2 regions of the Luteimonas sp. Soil_C_16 genome follow, and region 2 is predicted to be linked to the other one. Evidence: riboswitches for the same ligand, from Rfam matches in the RefSeq annotation. Region 2 holds a riboswitch; the other holds the start of a gene.
What was found. Region 2 has a riboswitch for cobalamin ahead of btuB (TonB-dependent vitamin B12 receptor). Riboswitches for the same ligand answer to the same signal wherever they lie in the genome.
Positions count from the first base shown of each region.

Region 1 (7,871 bases), on a different contig from region 2:
CCGAAGCGACGGTGCTGTCGCGCCCGATTTCGTGCTGGCTGCTGCTGGTAGTGATCGGCGTCTTCGCGTTCCAGCCCGACGCGCCGATGCTGACCCATCAGCTCGCGCTGCTGGCCGCGGTGGTGCCGGTGCTGCGCCTGCTGCCGGCGTCGCGGCGGCGCCTGCTGGGCATGGCGCCGTACGTCGCCAGCGCGCTGTTCCTGCTGCTGCGGCTGGGCTTCGTGTTCCTGTCGAGCGCGTCCACCTATCGCCTGTACATGCTCGGCCTGACCTGTATCGGGCTGGTCGCGGCCGGCTGGCTGTTGTGGCGCGCGCATCGCCACCACCACGCCGCGCACACCGGACGCATCGGCCAGGTGCTGCGCGCGGCCGTGGTGGTCGGTGCGTGTCTGCTGGCGGTCTCGCTGGTGGCCAATGTCGTCGGCAACGTGTCGCTGGCCGAGACCCTGACCGGCGGCGTGATCGACAGCCTGTATTTCGCGCTGCTGCTCGGCGCCGGCCTGACCGTCGTCGCGACCTGGATCCAGCTGCTGCTCAAGCGGCCGGGCGTGTCGCGCTTCCGGCTGGCGCGCGACCACGCCGGCCCCGCGGTGCAGATGCTGCTGCACCTGCTGACGGTCGCGGCGATCGTCTGCTGGATCGTCTACGCGCTCGACCGCTTCCGCGTGCTGTCGCCGGTACACGCCTCGCTGTCGGCGCTGCTGGGCTACAGCTGGGCGCTGGGCGATCTGCGCCTGAGCCTGGGCCACGTGCTGCTGTTCGTGCTGACGGTGATCGTCGCGTTCTGGCTGGCGAAGACGGTGCGCCTGATCCTCGACGGCGAAGTGCTGCCGCGGATGTCGCTGCCGCACGGCGTCGCCAACAGCGTCGCCGCGCTGAGCTACTACGCGGTGCTGATGCTGGGCCTGGTCGGCGCGCTGTCGGCGGCCGGCTTCAAGGCCAGCCAGCTGACCTTCGTGCTCGGCGCGCTGGGCGTGGGCGTCGGCCTCGGCCTGCAGAACGTGGTCAACAACTTCGTGTCCGGCCTGGTGCTGATCTTCGAGCGCCCGTTCCAGCCCGGGGACGTGGTCGAGGTGGGCGGCACCACCGGCCGCGTGGTCGACATCGGCATGCGCGCGACGCGCGTCGCGACCTTCGACGGCGCGAACGTCGTCGTACCCAACGGCCAGCTGATCTCGCAGCAGTTGGTCAACTGGACCCTGCGCGACCGCAGCCGCCGGCTGGAGGTGCGCATCGGCGTCGCCTACGGCAGTGCGCCGGGCGATGTGGAAGCGGTGCTGGCGGAGGTCGCCGCGGCCACGCCGGGCGTCGCGTCCTCGCCCGCGCCGGTGGTGCTGTTCGACGGCCTGGGCAGCGTGGCGATGGAATTCGTCGTGCGCGCCTGGACCCACGAGTACGAGGATGCCGGCGCGATCCGCAGCGCCCTCGTCGGCCGCCTCTACGACGCCCTGCTCGCGCGCGGCATCGGCCTGGCGCATGGCGCAGCGACGGTCTACCCGCCGCCACCGCCCGCGCCCGCAGGCCCCTGATCGCAGCGCCGCGTCAGCGGCAGCGGGCGGCGTCCACCGGTCGGATCGATTCGACACGGCCGTCGTAGGTGACGACATCCACGCAGTCGCGCGTGTCCGCGTTCCACCAGGTCACCGTGGGCCGTCCGTTGGACTGCCGCGCGTTGCGATCGACATAGCCGCGCGCCAGCAGTTCGGTCTCCGCGCCTGCCCCGCGCGCGCCCACCAGATCATCCAGCCTGCCCGAACGCAGACCGCTCGACCTGCCGGACTGCCACGGCACCTGCGCCGAACGCTCACGCATGCCGGCGCCGTAGCCGTCGCTGTAGGCGCCGCGGTCGGAATCGGCGCGGTAGCCGTGCAGGCCGTCGCGGTAACCGCGTTCGTAATCGGCCTCGCGGCGCGGATCGTCGTCGTGGTCGCCGTCGTCGTGGTGATGCGACCTGTGCGCGAGCGCGGCGATGCCGAGAATCGCCGCCGCGGCCACGGCCGCCTTGGCGCCGTCGCTCATGCCCTCGCGCGGCGCGGCGCCGGCCTGCTGGCCGCAATCGGGCGCCGGGGTGGTGACCACTGAGGCGATGCGCCCGCCGTCGCTGCGCACCATCACGCAGCGCCGGTCGCGCGCGTTCCACCAGCTGCCGTAGTCGCCGGACCCCGACTGCCGGACGTAGCCGCGCGCGCCCAGCGTGCGCGACGCGGTGCGGTCGGCGAGACCCTGCAGATCGCCCAGGCCGGGCGCGGGGTCCTGCGCGGCGACCAGCGACGGCGCGAACAGGGCGGACAGCGACAACGTGGCAGCGGCCAGCGCGCTGCGGCGGATAACGGACATGGGGCACCTCCGGATGTGCCGGCCGGACTGGCCGCGCTCGGCGCAGCGTGCGCCGGAAATCGTGCAGATTGTGTGGCGGGATTCGAGGTTTTGACGAGGTGGCGCCTGGGCAGGCAGGCCGTGAGAACCCCCCCTTTGGGAGAGGTCGGCGCGCGAAGCGCATCGGGTGAGGGCCGGGGCCCCACAGGGACGTTCAGGAGCGCCCTCATCCGCCCTTCGGGCACCTTCCCCCAAGGGGGAAGGATCAAGAAAATCATCTCGAAGGGCTTGCCCTCCGCACCCCGATCTGCATCGCAGGGCCTGCACGAAGGGCTTGACGAACGACGATTCCCGCCACGACGCGGCCTGCCGCATCTTCACTACATTTAGCGTTGACGCTGCCGACCCACCCCACTATCTTGGGTCCCGTCGGTTCCGCGCCCCCCAAGGGCTGTGGATTAAAACGGGAAGCCGGTGACGCCTCGCGCCACTCCGGCACTGCCCCGCAGCGGTAATTGGGAACGAACCCGCCATCAGCACTGGAGCGATCCGGGAAGCGGCGGGGGAGGAGAAGGCGCCGCCTTCGTGCCCATGAGTCCGAAGACCTGCCGACAGCCGCGTGGACAGCACAACGCGCGGTGCCGGCTGCGGACGTCCCGTGGGGGGCGGGTTTGCGGAGTGGGGGCGATGGCGCTGTGCGCCCGATCGCGATCCCTGCGACGCCGCCCGATCACCCTCGGAATCCTCCAAGGCCGCCGGACCCGACGTGGGTGGGCCGGTCGTGTGCGCGAATGCACTGGACACAGAGAGGACGCATGACCAGCCACGAGACCGTCGCGACCGAGACCCCGGACGCCGCCGCAGACGCCACACCGGACACCGCCACCGCAGCTGCCACATCCCCCATTTCCGTTGCGCCGCCCGCCGTCGAACCCGACGACGTGGTGCCGCCACCCCCGAGTGCCGCCATGAACACCGCAATTGCAGAAGTCTTCGACGCCGAGGCCGGCGTCTCCAACTGGATCACCAAGGAAGCCGGCAACCGCCGCATTCCGTACGACCGCGCGCGCCTGGAGCGCAGCATCGATCGCACGCATGCCGAGTTCCCGCAGCTCGAGATCGCCGACTACAAGCGCAGCGTGTTCGGCTTCGTCGAGCGCAAGGACGCGGTCAACGCCGACGACCTGGTCGACCATCTGATCCGCGAGGCCGAAGCCCGCGTCGACGTCACCGCGCCGGAGTGGGAATTCTTCGCCGCCCGCCTGTACCTGCACCGCCTGTACAAGCGCGCCAGCCGCAACCGCTTCTACGACGCCGAGCAGAAGTACGGCTCCTACGTCGGCCTGCAGGAATCGCTGGCCGATCGCAACATCTACTCGAACGACATCCTGCGCGCCTATTCCAAGGAAGAGCTGCAGGAAGCCGGCCGCATGATCGAGCCCGAGCGCGACAAGCTGTTCGCCTACAACGGCCTGTACCTGCTGGCCACGCGCTACCTCGCCACCGACACCTCGCGCGCCGTGTTCGAGCTGCCGCAGGAGCGCTGGCTGACCATCGCCCTGTACCTGATGCAGAACGAGACCAAGGGCGGCCGCGAGCGTCGCATGCAGCTCGTCGGCGAGGCCTACTGGGCGCTGTCGAACCTGTACATGACCGTGGCGACGCCGACGCTGCAGAACGCCGGCAAGGTCGGCGGCCAGCTGTCGTCGTGCTTCATCGACACCGTCGACGATTCGCTGCAGGGCATCTACGACTCCAACACCGACATCGCCCGCGTCTCCAAGGGCGGCGGCGGCGTGGGCGCGTACATGGGTTACGTGCGTTCCAGCGGTTCGGCGATCCGCGGCGTGCCGAATTCCTCCGGCGGCGTGGTGCCGTGGATCAAGCAGCTCAACAACACCGCCGTGTCGGTGGACCAGCTGGGCCAGCGCAAGGGTGCGGTCGCGGTCTACCTCGACATCTGGCACCGCGACATCGAGAACTTCCTCGACCTGCGCCTCAACAACGGCGACCAGCGCCTGCGCGCGCACGACGTGTTCACCTCGATCTGCATCCCCGACATCTTCATGGAAGCCGTCGAGCGTCGCGGCGACTGGTACCTGTTCGACCCGCACGAGGTCCACAAGATCAAGGGCTGGCACCTGCAGGACTTCTTCGACGAGAAGAAGGGTGATCCGAACGGCAGCTTCCGCCGCAAGTACGAGGAAGTCGTCGCCGACGAGCGCATCTCGCGCAAAACCGTCAAGGCGATCGACATCTTCAAGCGCGTGATGGTGAGCCAGCTCGAGACCGGCAACCCCTTCATGTTCTACCGCGACGAAGTGAACCGGAAGAACCCGAACAAGCACGTCGGCCGCGTGTACTCGTCGAATCTCTGCACCGAGATCCTGCAGAACATGAGCCCGACGAAGATGATGCAGGAGATCATCTCCGGCAATCAGATCGTCACCACCAAGCAGGCCGGCGACTTCGTCGTCTGCAACCTGTCGTCGGTGAACCTGGGCCGCGCGGTCATGCCGCAGGCCGGCCAGAGCGATCTGATCACCGACGTGCTCGAGCGCCTGATCCCGATCCAGGTGCGCATGCTCGACAACGTGATCGATCTCAACATGCTGCCCGTGCCGCAGGCCACGATCACCAACCAGAAGTACCGCGCGATCGGTCTGGGCACCTTCGGCTGGCATCACCTGCTGGCGCAGAAGGGCATCCAGTGGAACGACGCGCAGGCCGAGGACTTCAGCGATTCGCTGTATGAGCGCATCAACTTCCTGACCGTGCAGGCCAGCATGGAACTCGCGAAGGAAAAGGGCGCCTACCCGGTGTTCGCCGGCAGCGACTGGCACACCGGCGCGTACTTCAGCGACCGCAGCTACAACTCGCCCGAGTGGATGGATCTGGCCGCGCAGGTCGGCGTCAACGGCATGCGCAACGGCTGGCTGATGGCGGTCGCCCCGAACATGTCCACCGCGCAGATCGCAGGCTCCACCGCGTCGATCGACCCGATCTACTCCGCGTTCTATTACGAAGAGAAGAAGGACTACCGTCGTCCGGTCGCCGCCCCCGGCCTGTCGCTCGAGACCTGGCCCTACTACGAGAAGGGCGCCTACAAGGTCGACCAGTTCGCCTCGGTGCGCCAGAACGCGCGTCGTCAGCGCCACGTCGACCAGGCGATCAGCTTCAACTTCTACGTGCCCAGCACCATTCCCGCCCGCACCCTGCTCGACCTGCACATGACCGCGTGGAATCTCGGCATGAAGACCACGTACTACGTGCGTTCGAACGACATCGATATCGCGGAATGCGAATGGTGCTCGAGCTGATCGCGACGCGCTCGCATTGATCGAACCCTTCTCCCTCTGGGGGAAGGGCCTGCCCCCGTACTTGATACGGGGTGGCCCGAAGGGCCGGATGAGGGCGCTCTTACGCAGCACGCAAAAAGCCCCGCCCTCACCCCAATCCCTCTCCCACAGGAGAGGGGCTCAAGACCGAATTCCGAGACAGACACACATGGCCGCCACTGCTACCCCGCTCGACCGCATCAAGATCCTCGAGCCGCGTCATCCCAACCGCTCCACCGGCATCATCAACGGCCAGACCAGCGGCATCCTCAACTGGAACGACATTCCGTATCCGTCGTTCTACCGCGCCTACAAGGAACTCTCGACCAACTTCTGGATTCCGGACGAGGTCGACATGAAGGGCGACGCCAAGCAGTACGGCGAGCTCTCGGCGCGCGAGAAGAACGCCTACGATTCGATCATCGGCCTGCTGGCCACGCTGGATTCGCCGCAGACGCGCTACATCTACAACGTCGCCGAATACATCACTGACCCGGCCGCGCATGCGAACGCCGCGATCATCGGCCAGCAGGAAGTGATCCACAACGAGAGCTACAGCTACGTGCTGGCCTCGATCACCGGCCTCGCCGACCAGAACCGCGTGTTCGAACTCGCGCGCACGCATCCCACGATCATCGCGCGCAACCAGCCGATCATGGATTCGTACAACGATTTCATGCGCGAGCGCTCGGCCGAAACGCTGATCCGCTCGCTGGTGCAGTCGTCGATCCTCGAAGGCATCAACTTCTATTCCGGCTTCGCGTACTTCTACAACCTGGTCCGCCAGAACCGGATGACCGGCACCGGCAAGATCATCAGCTTCATCAACCGTGACGAACTGGCGCACAGCAAGTTCATCAGCGAACTGATCCGCGCCATCGTCGGCGAGAACCAGACCCTGCAGGGCGACCAGCTCACCCAGTACGTGCACGACGCGTTCGAACACGCGATCGAACTCGAGACCCGCTGGACCGCCGAGGTGCTCGACGGCATCGACGGCATCGACGTCGACGAGATGGTCCGCTACGTGAAGTACCGCGCCAACAAGATGGCCGGCATGCTCGGCATCGAGAAGCTGTATTCCGACACCACCGACAACGTGATGCCGTGGATCAAGGCCTACGCCGACAACTTCACCGAGACCAAGACCGACTTCTTCGAGATGCGGAACGCGTCGTACAAGAAGACGAATTCGGATAACGGGTTTGATGATCTTTAACGAACTCTTAGAGACCTCACAAGCCCAGACTTCGCCAGGTGCCCGATGGGAAAGCACACCGATCTCTTCAGGCAAAGAAGGAAGGCTTCCGAGTTCCTCGGCAAGCTCTTTAAGCAGGCTGAACACTGCTTAGTTATTCACTACTCGTGCGAGAGCTTCTACAACCGCACCGATGGGCGAACTGCACGCATCACTAGCATTGCGGTTCGTCAACTTGAGTGCGGGCAAACGCGGTCTTTCTCGATCCACAAGATTGCAGAACTGCAGAAGATCGACCTATCCGACATCGCATCTCATTACGATTATCTTGAGCGAGCGATGTTGGATGAGTTCTTCCTTTTCGTTGGAGTAAGAAAGCACTGCACTTGGCTGCACTGGAATATGCGCAACATCAACTTCGGATTTCAGGCTCTTGAGCATCGCTACAGAGTGCTCGGCGGTGTTCCGCACGAGATCGAAGATGGAAAGAAAGCAGATGTCTCACAGATTCTGATCTCTATTTATGGAGAGCGTTACTCGGGACATCCGCGGCTGCAGTCAATCATGCAGCTCAACCAGATCACAGACCGTGACTTCTTAGTTGGCCAAGACGAAGCAGACGCTTGGGAGAAGCAAGAGTACGTAAAGCTTCATCAATCGACACTTCGGAAGGTCGACGTTATGTACAGCATCGCGAACCTAGCTCAAAGCCGTTCGCTGAAGACTCAAGCTCCGCTACAAGACCGTTTTCTTTTTCATCCCGCAGTCGTCGTTGAACTAGCTAAAGAGCATTGGATTACAAGTCTTGCGGGCCTTGCTCTCATGGCGTTTGGTCTGCTGAAGCTCTTGAAGCCGCTTGTGTCGTAGAGAACCCATGCGCATCCTCCTCGCCCACACATCGCTCAGCGGCAACACCCGCGATGTCGCGCGTGCGATCCACGCGCGATGCGAGGCACTGGGCCATGCGGTCACCTGGATCGATGCCGACATCCAGACGCTCGCCAAGGCCTGCCCCGACG
Region 1 is NZ_JBDGIS010000001.1:367,086-374,956, forward strand. Features, by position in the region: gene AC3A5T_RS01625 (mechanosensitive ion channel family protein) at 1-1,529, shown strand, start outside; gene AC3A5T_RS01630 (hypothetical protein) at 1,543-2,337, opposite strand; cobalamin riboswitch at 2,730-2,943, shown strand; gene AC3A5T_RS01635 (ribonucleoside-diphosphate reductase subunit alpha) at 3,132-5,636, shown strand; gene AC3A5T_RS01640 (ribonucleotide-diphosphate reductase subunit beta) at 5,824-6,873, shown strand; gene AC3A5T_RS01645 (hypothetical protein) at 6,919-7,719, shown strand; gene AC3A5T_RS01650 (flavodoxin) at 7,727-7,871, shown strand, end outside.
Region 1: it holds a riboswitch for cobalamin, as region 2 does, so the genes downstream of both, AC3A5T_RS01635 (ribonucleoside-diphosphate reductase subunit alpha) here and btuB (TonB-dependent vitamin B12 receptor) in region 2, are expected to answer to the same signal.

Region 2 (7,871 bases):
GTTCCACGCATCGGCGTACTGGGACAGACCGAGATTGGCCGTCTTCGCGCGCTCGGGCTCGAGATCCGGATTGCCGCTGCCGAACGGGAAATACAGATCGTTGAACGTCGGCGCCTTGAAGCTGGTCGCGGCGCTGGCGTTGAGGCGCAGCCCGTGGTCGAGGTCGAGGCCCCAGCCGAGGCTGCCCGTGGTGTGGCCGCCGAACTGTTCGTTGTCGTCGTGACGCACGCCGGCCTGCACGCGGTGCGCGCCGAAACGCGCCGTGTAATCGGAGAACACGGCGAAGTTGTTGCGCGAGGTCAACGCATAGTCGGTGTCGCTCTCGACGTTGTCGGACATCCAGTCGAAGCCGAGCGAGAAGCGCTGGCTTGGCGCCAGACCGAAATCGGCCTGCACCGAGGCGGTGTCGCGACGGGTGTCGATCTGGCCGACATCGACGCGCGTGCCCGCATCGATGTCGCGGAAGTAGGTCGTGGACTCGTCGTAGTTGCGGCCGGCCTGCGCGGTCAGTGTGACGACGTCGGAAGGTGCATAGGTCAGCTTGCCGCCGGCGACCTGCTGCACGTTGTCGGCCTCGTTGCCGCCGAACACGCTGCCGTCGTACTCGTTGAACGCTTCCGCGCGCAGGGCGTTGGCTTCGAACGTCAGGCCTTCCGCGAGTTCCACGCCACCGCGCAGGTTGAGCGAACGGTTGCGGTAGCCGTCACGGTCGGGCTCGTCAACGAAGCAGCCCGCTCCGAAATCGCCGTCCAGCGGACCACGGCCGCGGCAGCTGTCGATGCCGTCGGTGCGCTGGAACGCGGCGTCGACCCCGAACCAGCCGCGGCCGGCGCGGCCACCGATGCCGGCGCTGGCTTCGCGCAGGTTGTGGCTGCCCACGCCGATGCGTGCGTGCGGGCTGATCGCACCGGTGTTGCGGCGGGTGAAGATCTGGATGACGCCACCGATGGCTTCCGAGCCGTAGAGGCTGGAGCGCGGGCCGCGGACGATCTCGACGCGCTCGATCTGGTCGACCGGAATGTCCTGGAATGCGGCGAGGCCGGCGGTCGCCGAGCCGATGCGCACGCCGTCGACCAGCACCAGCACGTGGTCGGACTCGCTGCCGCGCATGAAGACCGAGGTCAGCTTGCCGGGGCCGCCGGAGTTGCCGATCTGGATGCCGGCGCGGCCGCGCAGCAGTTCGGGCAGGTCGCGCGCCTGGGTGCGTTCGATCTCGGCACGGTCGATGACCTGGGCCGGCACGATGGTGTCGCCGAGCGTGCTTGCGCTGCGGTTGGCGGTGACGAGCACGGTGTCGAGATCGCGCGCGTCGGCGGCGGTCGCGGCGACGGCGAATGGCGAAGCGAGAGCGGCGACGATCGCCACGGTCAGGGTGCGGAACGGCATTGCAGTCTCCTTGTCGCGTGCGCCCACGCACGCGGGGTATCGGGAGATCGCGAGGACGGACACGGCTGCCGGCCGGACGCGCGCACGCCGTCCGGAACGCCGCCGCAATGCCCGCCGCATCGCAATCGAGGAAGACTTCGTGGCCGGTCTCCGGACTCGCGCGTGGGAGGACTCCCGGGCGTCGCGCCTTCCCGTGCACGGGCACAGTGGCGGATGCGATGCCTTGAACACGCTTACCGTTGCGGGGGCAGTGCCGGACTGGCGCCTGGGCGCGTCACCGGCTTCCCGTTTCAACCCGGACGGCGGAACGCCGGCGGGTCACCATGAAGCTGGCGCGGATTGTACGTGAGCGCGGGGCTGCAGGCGCGGACAGGCGGCGCCGGGAATGCGGTCAGTCGTCGCGGCGGTCGAACAGGCTGTCGAAGGGCGATTCCGATTCGACCGTTTCGGTCACCGTCGTCGTCACCGGGCCGGCCGCCTGGCGCGCGCGCGGATCGGGAAGCAGGGCGGTCGCGGCCTCGGCGGCTTCGACCAGTTGCAGGCGGCGCGCCTCGGGCACGTCCTGCCAGTGGCAGTCGAGCAACGCGCCTTCCAGCGAATACAGCAGGTTGAGGCTGGGCTTGAAACCGGCGCGGCGCACCTTGACGAACGCGTCCACCGCGCCCGCCGCTTCCAGATCCTCGCGCGTGCGCAGGCCGACCTGACGCAGCCAGGCCGCGGACTTGGGTCCGATGTTGCGCAGCTTGAGCGGCGTCGGTGCGGTCATTGCAGCGATTCGAGATAGACGGCGGCCAGGGACTCGATGCCGATCTGGTCTTCAACGTCGAAACGCGCCGGGACCGGACTGTCGATGTCGAAGACGCCGATCAGGCGCTCGCCGACGTACAGCGGGACCACCAGTTCCGAGCGCGAGGCGCTGTCGCAGGCGATGTGGCCGGGGAAGGCATGCACGTCGTCGATGCGCTGCGTCGTGCGCGTGCGCGCAGCCGCGCCGCACACGCCTTTTTCTAGAGGAATGCGCACGCAGGCCGGTAGACCCTGGAACGGGCCGACCACGAGTTCGGTGCCGTCGAAGAGATAGAAGCCGACCCAGTTGAGATCCGGCAGCGCGTGATAGACCAGCGCCGAGAGGTTCGCCGCATTGGCGATTGCATCGCGTTCGCCGTGCAGCAGCGCCCGTGCCTGTGCCGCCAGCGCGGCATACTGTTCGGCCTTGGAGCCGGTCAGGGGAGATGAAGTGAACATGCCGCGGAGTGTAGCAGCGGCCCCGCAGGGGCTCGGGGGACGGGACGCGTGGTCGCGCGATGCGGACGGCCGCCCATTGCGAACCGCGCCGGTCCCGCGCTGCGGTGCGCAGCCCCGCATCGCGACGGAATCCGCATGAGCGCGCGCAGCTTTCTGGTGACCGGCACCGATACCGGCATCGGCAAGACCCATTCGAGCGTGGCCCTGCTGCATGCACTGCGTGCGCACGGTCTCCGCGCGGTCGGCATGAAGCCCATCGCCAGTGGCTGCGACTGGATCGACGGGCGCTGGCGCAATGAAGATGCGCTCGCCCTGCAGGCGGCCAGTGCGCCGCGACCGGACTACGCCGACGTCAATCCGGTGGCGCTGCCGGAGCCGACGGCGCCGACATTGGCCGCGATCGCGGCGGGTGTGACGGTCGACATCGCAGGCCTGTACGCCGCGCATGCGCGGCTCGCATCGACTGCGGATGTGGTGCTGGTCGAGGGTGCCGGCGGCTGGGATGCGCCGCTGGCGGAAGAGCTCGAGCACCGGGATCTCGCGCGGCAGCTCGGCGGCGCCGTCGTGCTGGTCGTCGGCCTGAAGCTCGGCTGCCTGAGTCACGCGCGACTGACTGCGCGTGCGATCGAGGCGGACGGCTGTCGGCTGGTCGGATGGATCGGTAACCGCATCGATCCGGACTTCGCACGCGCGGACGACTACGTCGGCCTGCTGGCGGACGCGTTGCCGGCGCCGTGTCTGGGGGTGTTGCCGTTCGTCGCGGACGGAAGCGACCTGCCTGCGACGTTGTCGCTCGATGCAGCGTGGATCGCGATTCTCTAGCGCGTTGCGCGATGGGTCTCGCTTGCGCTCCACCCGTCCTTCGGTGGGAGTGTCGGCGCCTTTGCAGGATGGATAGAGCGCCAGCGAAACCCATCCTCGCCATCTGATCGAACGGGATAACCCCGAAAGAAACAGGCGCGACCGAAGCCGCGCCCGTTTCCGTGTCACCTGTCGCCGGGACTCAATGCCCCTGCGGCGCCGGCGTCAGATCGTCGTCGTCGCGATGGTCCGCCTTCCGTGCTTCGGCCGCGTCGCGATCGTGGCTGTGGTCGCGGGCCAGCAGCAGATAGAACGCCGGCAGCACGAACAGCGTGAACGCGGTGCCGATCGACATGCCGGCGGCGATCACCAGACCCATCGAGAAGCGGGCCGCAGCGCCCGGACCGCTGGCGATCAGCAGGGGCACCATCGCGAACACCAGCGCGGCGGTCGTCATCAGCACCGGACGCAGACGGATCGCGGCGGCGCGTTCGATGGCCTCGGCCTTTGAGACACCCTCGTTGACCTGCAGCTTGTTCGCGAATTCCACGATCAGGATGCCGTGCTTGGAGATCACGCCGACCAGCGTCACCAGTCCCACCTGGGTGTAGATGTTGATCGACATGCCGGGGAAGGCCTCGATGCCGGCGAACTGCAGCACACCCGAGAGCAGCGCCAGCGCATTGAGCACCAGCAGCGCGCCGCTGATCGCCATCGGCACGGTCATCAGCATGATCACCGCATCGCGGAAGCTCTCGAACTGCGCCGCCAGCACCAGGAAGATGATCACCAGCGCGAAGGCGAGGGTGATCAGCATCGTCGTGCCTTCCTGCTTGAACTGCCGCGACTCGCCGGCGTAGTCCACGCTGTACCCCTGCGGCAGCACGTCGGCAGCGATCTCGTCGAGCACGCGCAGCGCCTCGCCCTTGGTCACGCCGGGGCGCGGCGCGAAGGTGATGCCCACCGCATTGAGCTGCTGGAAGCGCTTAAGCGATTGCGGCTGCGCGCTTTCCTTGAACGAGATCACCGTCGACAGCGGAATCAGGTCGCCGTCGCGGGTGCGGGTGTAATAGTTACCCAGCTGCTCGGCATTGAGCCGGTCGCTGCGCTGCACCTGCGGGATCACGCGATAGGAACGGTTCTGCATCGCGAAGCGGTTGACGTAGCCGCCGGCCAGCAGCGCGCTCATGTCGGCCGCGAGCGTGCGCATGTCGATGCCCAGCAGCGCCGCCTTGTCGCGATCGATCTGCACTTCCACGCGCGGCTTGTCGATCTTCAGATCCTTGTCGAGGAAGATGAAGCGACTGCTGGCCTGCGCACGCGCCACGACTTCGTCGGCGATCTCCGACAGCTGTTCCAGCGAGCCGATACCACCGATCAGGAACTCGCCACCGCCGTCACCACCCGCCGACGGCAACGACGGCGGCACCAGCGCGAAGATGTTCAGACCGGTGATCTCGGCGAGCTTGGGCTGCAGATCCTGCTGCAGGATCTGGTTGGTCGAGCGCTCGCGCTGGCTCCACGGCTTCATGACGAAGCCGCCCATCGCGCTGTTGCTGCCGCCCATGCCGCCCATGCCGCCGTTGAACAGGAAGAAGTCGTTGATCTCGGGGATCTGCTCGACGACGGCGGTCATCTCCTCGGTGTAACCCTCGACGTAATCGAGCGTACTCGCGGCGTCGGCGCTGCCGATCGCGAACACGAAGCCTTCGTCCTCCGGCGGTGCCGGTTCCTTGGGCGCGCCGATGTAGAGGAACACGCACGAGACCAGCACGATGGCACCGAAGGTGAGGATCACCGCGCGCGTCTGCAGCGCGCCGTGCAGCCTGCGCTGGTAGCCGCGCTCCACCGATTCGAAGCGGCGGTCGAGCCACTTCTCGAGGCGGCTCTTGCTGTGTTCGCCGTGCGGCTTGAGGATCTTCGCGCACATCATCGGCGTGAGCGTCAGCGCGATGATGCCCGACAGGAACACCGCGCCGGCGAGCGTGAACGCGAACTCGGTGAACAGCACGCCGGTCAGGCCGCCCTGGAAACCGATCGGCAGATATACCGCGATCAGCGTCGTGGTCATCGCGACCACCGGCCACGCCAGTTCGCGCGCGCCGCGGATCGAGGCATCGAACGGCGTCATGCCTTCTTCGATGTGCCGGTGGATGTTCTCCAGCACGATGATCGCGTCGTCGACCACGATGCCGATCGCCAGCACCATCGCCAGCAGCGTCAGCAGATTGATCGTGAAGCCCATCAGCAGCATCAGGAACAGCGCGCCCACCAGCGACAGCGGCACCGTGACGGCCGGAATCAGCACGCTGCGGAACGAGCCGAGGAACAGGTAGATCACCACGATGACGATGATCACCGCCTCGATGATCGTGCGGATGACCTCGTTGATGCCGTCCTGGATCGACTCGGTGCTGTCGTAGGGAATCGTCGCTTCGATGCCTTCCGGCAACTGCGGCACGATCTCGTTGTCCCAGGCCTTGCGGACCTCGGCGATCACGTCGAGCGCGTTCGCATCCGGCGAGACATAGATGCCCATGAACGTCGCCGCGGCGCCGTTGATGCGCACCGACGAACCGTAGTTCTCCGATCCCAGCACGACATCGGCGATGTCGCCCAGACGCACGATCGCGCCATCGGCCTCGCGCACGACGAGCGCGCGGAATTCCTCGGGCGTGCGCAGGTCGGTACGCGCGGTCAGGTCGACTGCGACCATCTGGCCCTTGGTCGAGCCCAGCGCGGACAGCACGTTGTTGGACTGCAGCGCGGCCGACACGTCGCTCGCGGTGACGCCGAGCGCGGTCATGCGGTCGGGTTTGAGCCACACGCGCATCGCGAACGAACCCGGGCCCATGATCTCGGCGCGCTGCACGCCGGGAATCGTCGCGATCGTCGGTTCGACCGCGCGGGTCAGGTAATCGGTGATCTGGTTGTCGTTGAGTGCATCGCTGGCGAACGAAACGTACATCGCCGCGACCTGCTGGCCCTGCTGCAGGTCGATGACCGGATCTTCCGACTCGGTCGGCAGCTCGCTGCGCAGTTTGTTGACCTTGGCCGCGATCTGGGTGAGCGCTTCGTTCGGGTCGTAGTCCAGACGGATGTAGGCCTGGATCACGCTGACGCCGGCCGAACTGGTCGAGGTCAGATAGTCGATGCCCTCGGCGCTCGCGACCTCGCGTTCCAGGGGCGTGGTGATGAAACCCTGGATCAGGTCGGCGTCGGCGCCGAAGTAGGTCGTGCTGATGTTGACGACCGCATTCTGCAGCTCGGGGTACTGGCGCACGTTGAGCTCGGAGAACGCGCGCAGGCCGAACAGCAGGATGAAGAGGCTGACGACCATCGCCAGCACGGGTTTGCGGATGAAGATGTCGGTGAATTTCATCTCGGTCTCCCCCGCGCGGTGGCGCACGGGTCAGGGAGCGGGGCGGGCGCAGGGCGCCCGGACACATCGATCAGGAAGGTGCGATCGCGATCAGCGGCGCGCGCTCATCGGTTTTCGGGCGTCGGCGCGGCATCCGCGCTCGGCTGCACCTTGTTGTTGATCGTCACCACGGCGTCGTTGCGCAGCTTGAGCAGGCCGCTGGTCGCCACGCGCTCGCCGGGCTTGAGGCCATCGGTGACCGCGATCAGATCGCCGCGGGTCGCACCGGTCTTGATGAAGCGCTGGCGCACGATCAAGGTCGGCCCCTGCTGCGCGTCTTCGCCTTCGGCCTTGGGCGCTTCAGGATCGACCGGCTTCTCGGACACCACGTACACCGCGTTGCCGTAGGGATTGAAGGTCACCGCCGTCTGCGGGATCACCACCACGCTCTGCTCGCCGCCGACCGCGAGGCCGACGCGCGCGAACGCACCCGGGCGCAGCTTGCCGTCGGGATTGGCCAGCGTGGCCTGGACCATGAAGTTGCGTGTGCCGGCATCGACGGACGGCTCGATCGCGGTGATCGTGCCTTCGAACTGCTCACCCGGCAGCGAGTCGACGACCGCCTGCAGCGTTGCACCGGTCTCGATCAGCGGCAGCTGCTGCTCGGGCAGGGTGAAGTCGAGGAAGATCGGATCGAGCTGCTGCAGGCCGACGATCGGCGTCCCCGGCGAGATGAACTGGCCGAGGTTGACCTTGCGGATGCCGAGCACGCCGTCGAACGGTGCGCGGATGGTCTTCTGCGCGATCAGGGCGCGCTGCGCCTCGACCTGCGCGAGCGACGTCGCCGCCTGCGTCGCGCGTTCTTCGACCTCGGCTTTCGAGACCAGCTGCGTCTCACCGAGTTCGCGCCAGCGGTCGCGCTGCACGACGGCGAGCTTCGCCGCCGCTTCGCTCGAGCGCAGCACCGCGAGTTCGTTGTCGGTGTTGAGTTCGACCAGCACCGTGCCGGCCTTGACCGGCTGGCCGGGTTCGAACGACAGCTTGCGGACCACGCCGCCGGCTTCCGTCGTGACGTCGG
Region 2 is NZ_JBDGIS010000006.1:7,477-15,347, reverse strand. Features, by position in the region: gene btuB (TonB-dependent vitamin B12 receptor) at 1-1,386, opposite strand, end outside; cobalamin riboswitch at 1,511-1,727, opposite strand; gene AC3A5T_RS12180 (TfoX/Sxy family protein) at 1,778-2,152, opposite strand; gene AC3A5T_RS12175 (GAF domain-containing protein) at 2,149-2,631, opposite strand; gene bioD (dethiobiotin synthase) at 2,767-3,453, shown strand; gene AC3A5T_RS12165 (efflux RND transporter permease subunit) at 3,635-6,814, opposite strand; gene AC3A5T_RS12160 (efflux RND transporter periplasmic adaptor subunit) at 6,919-7,871, opposite strand, start outside.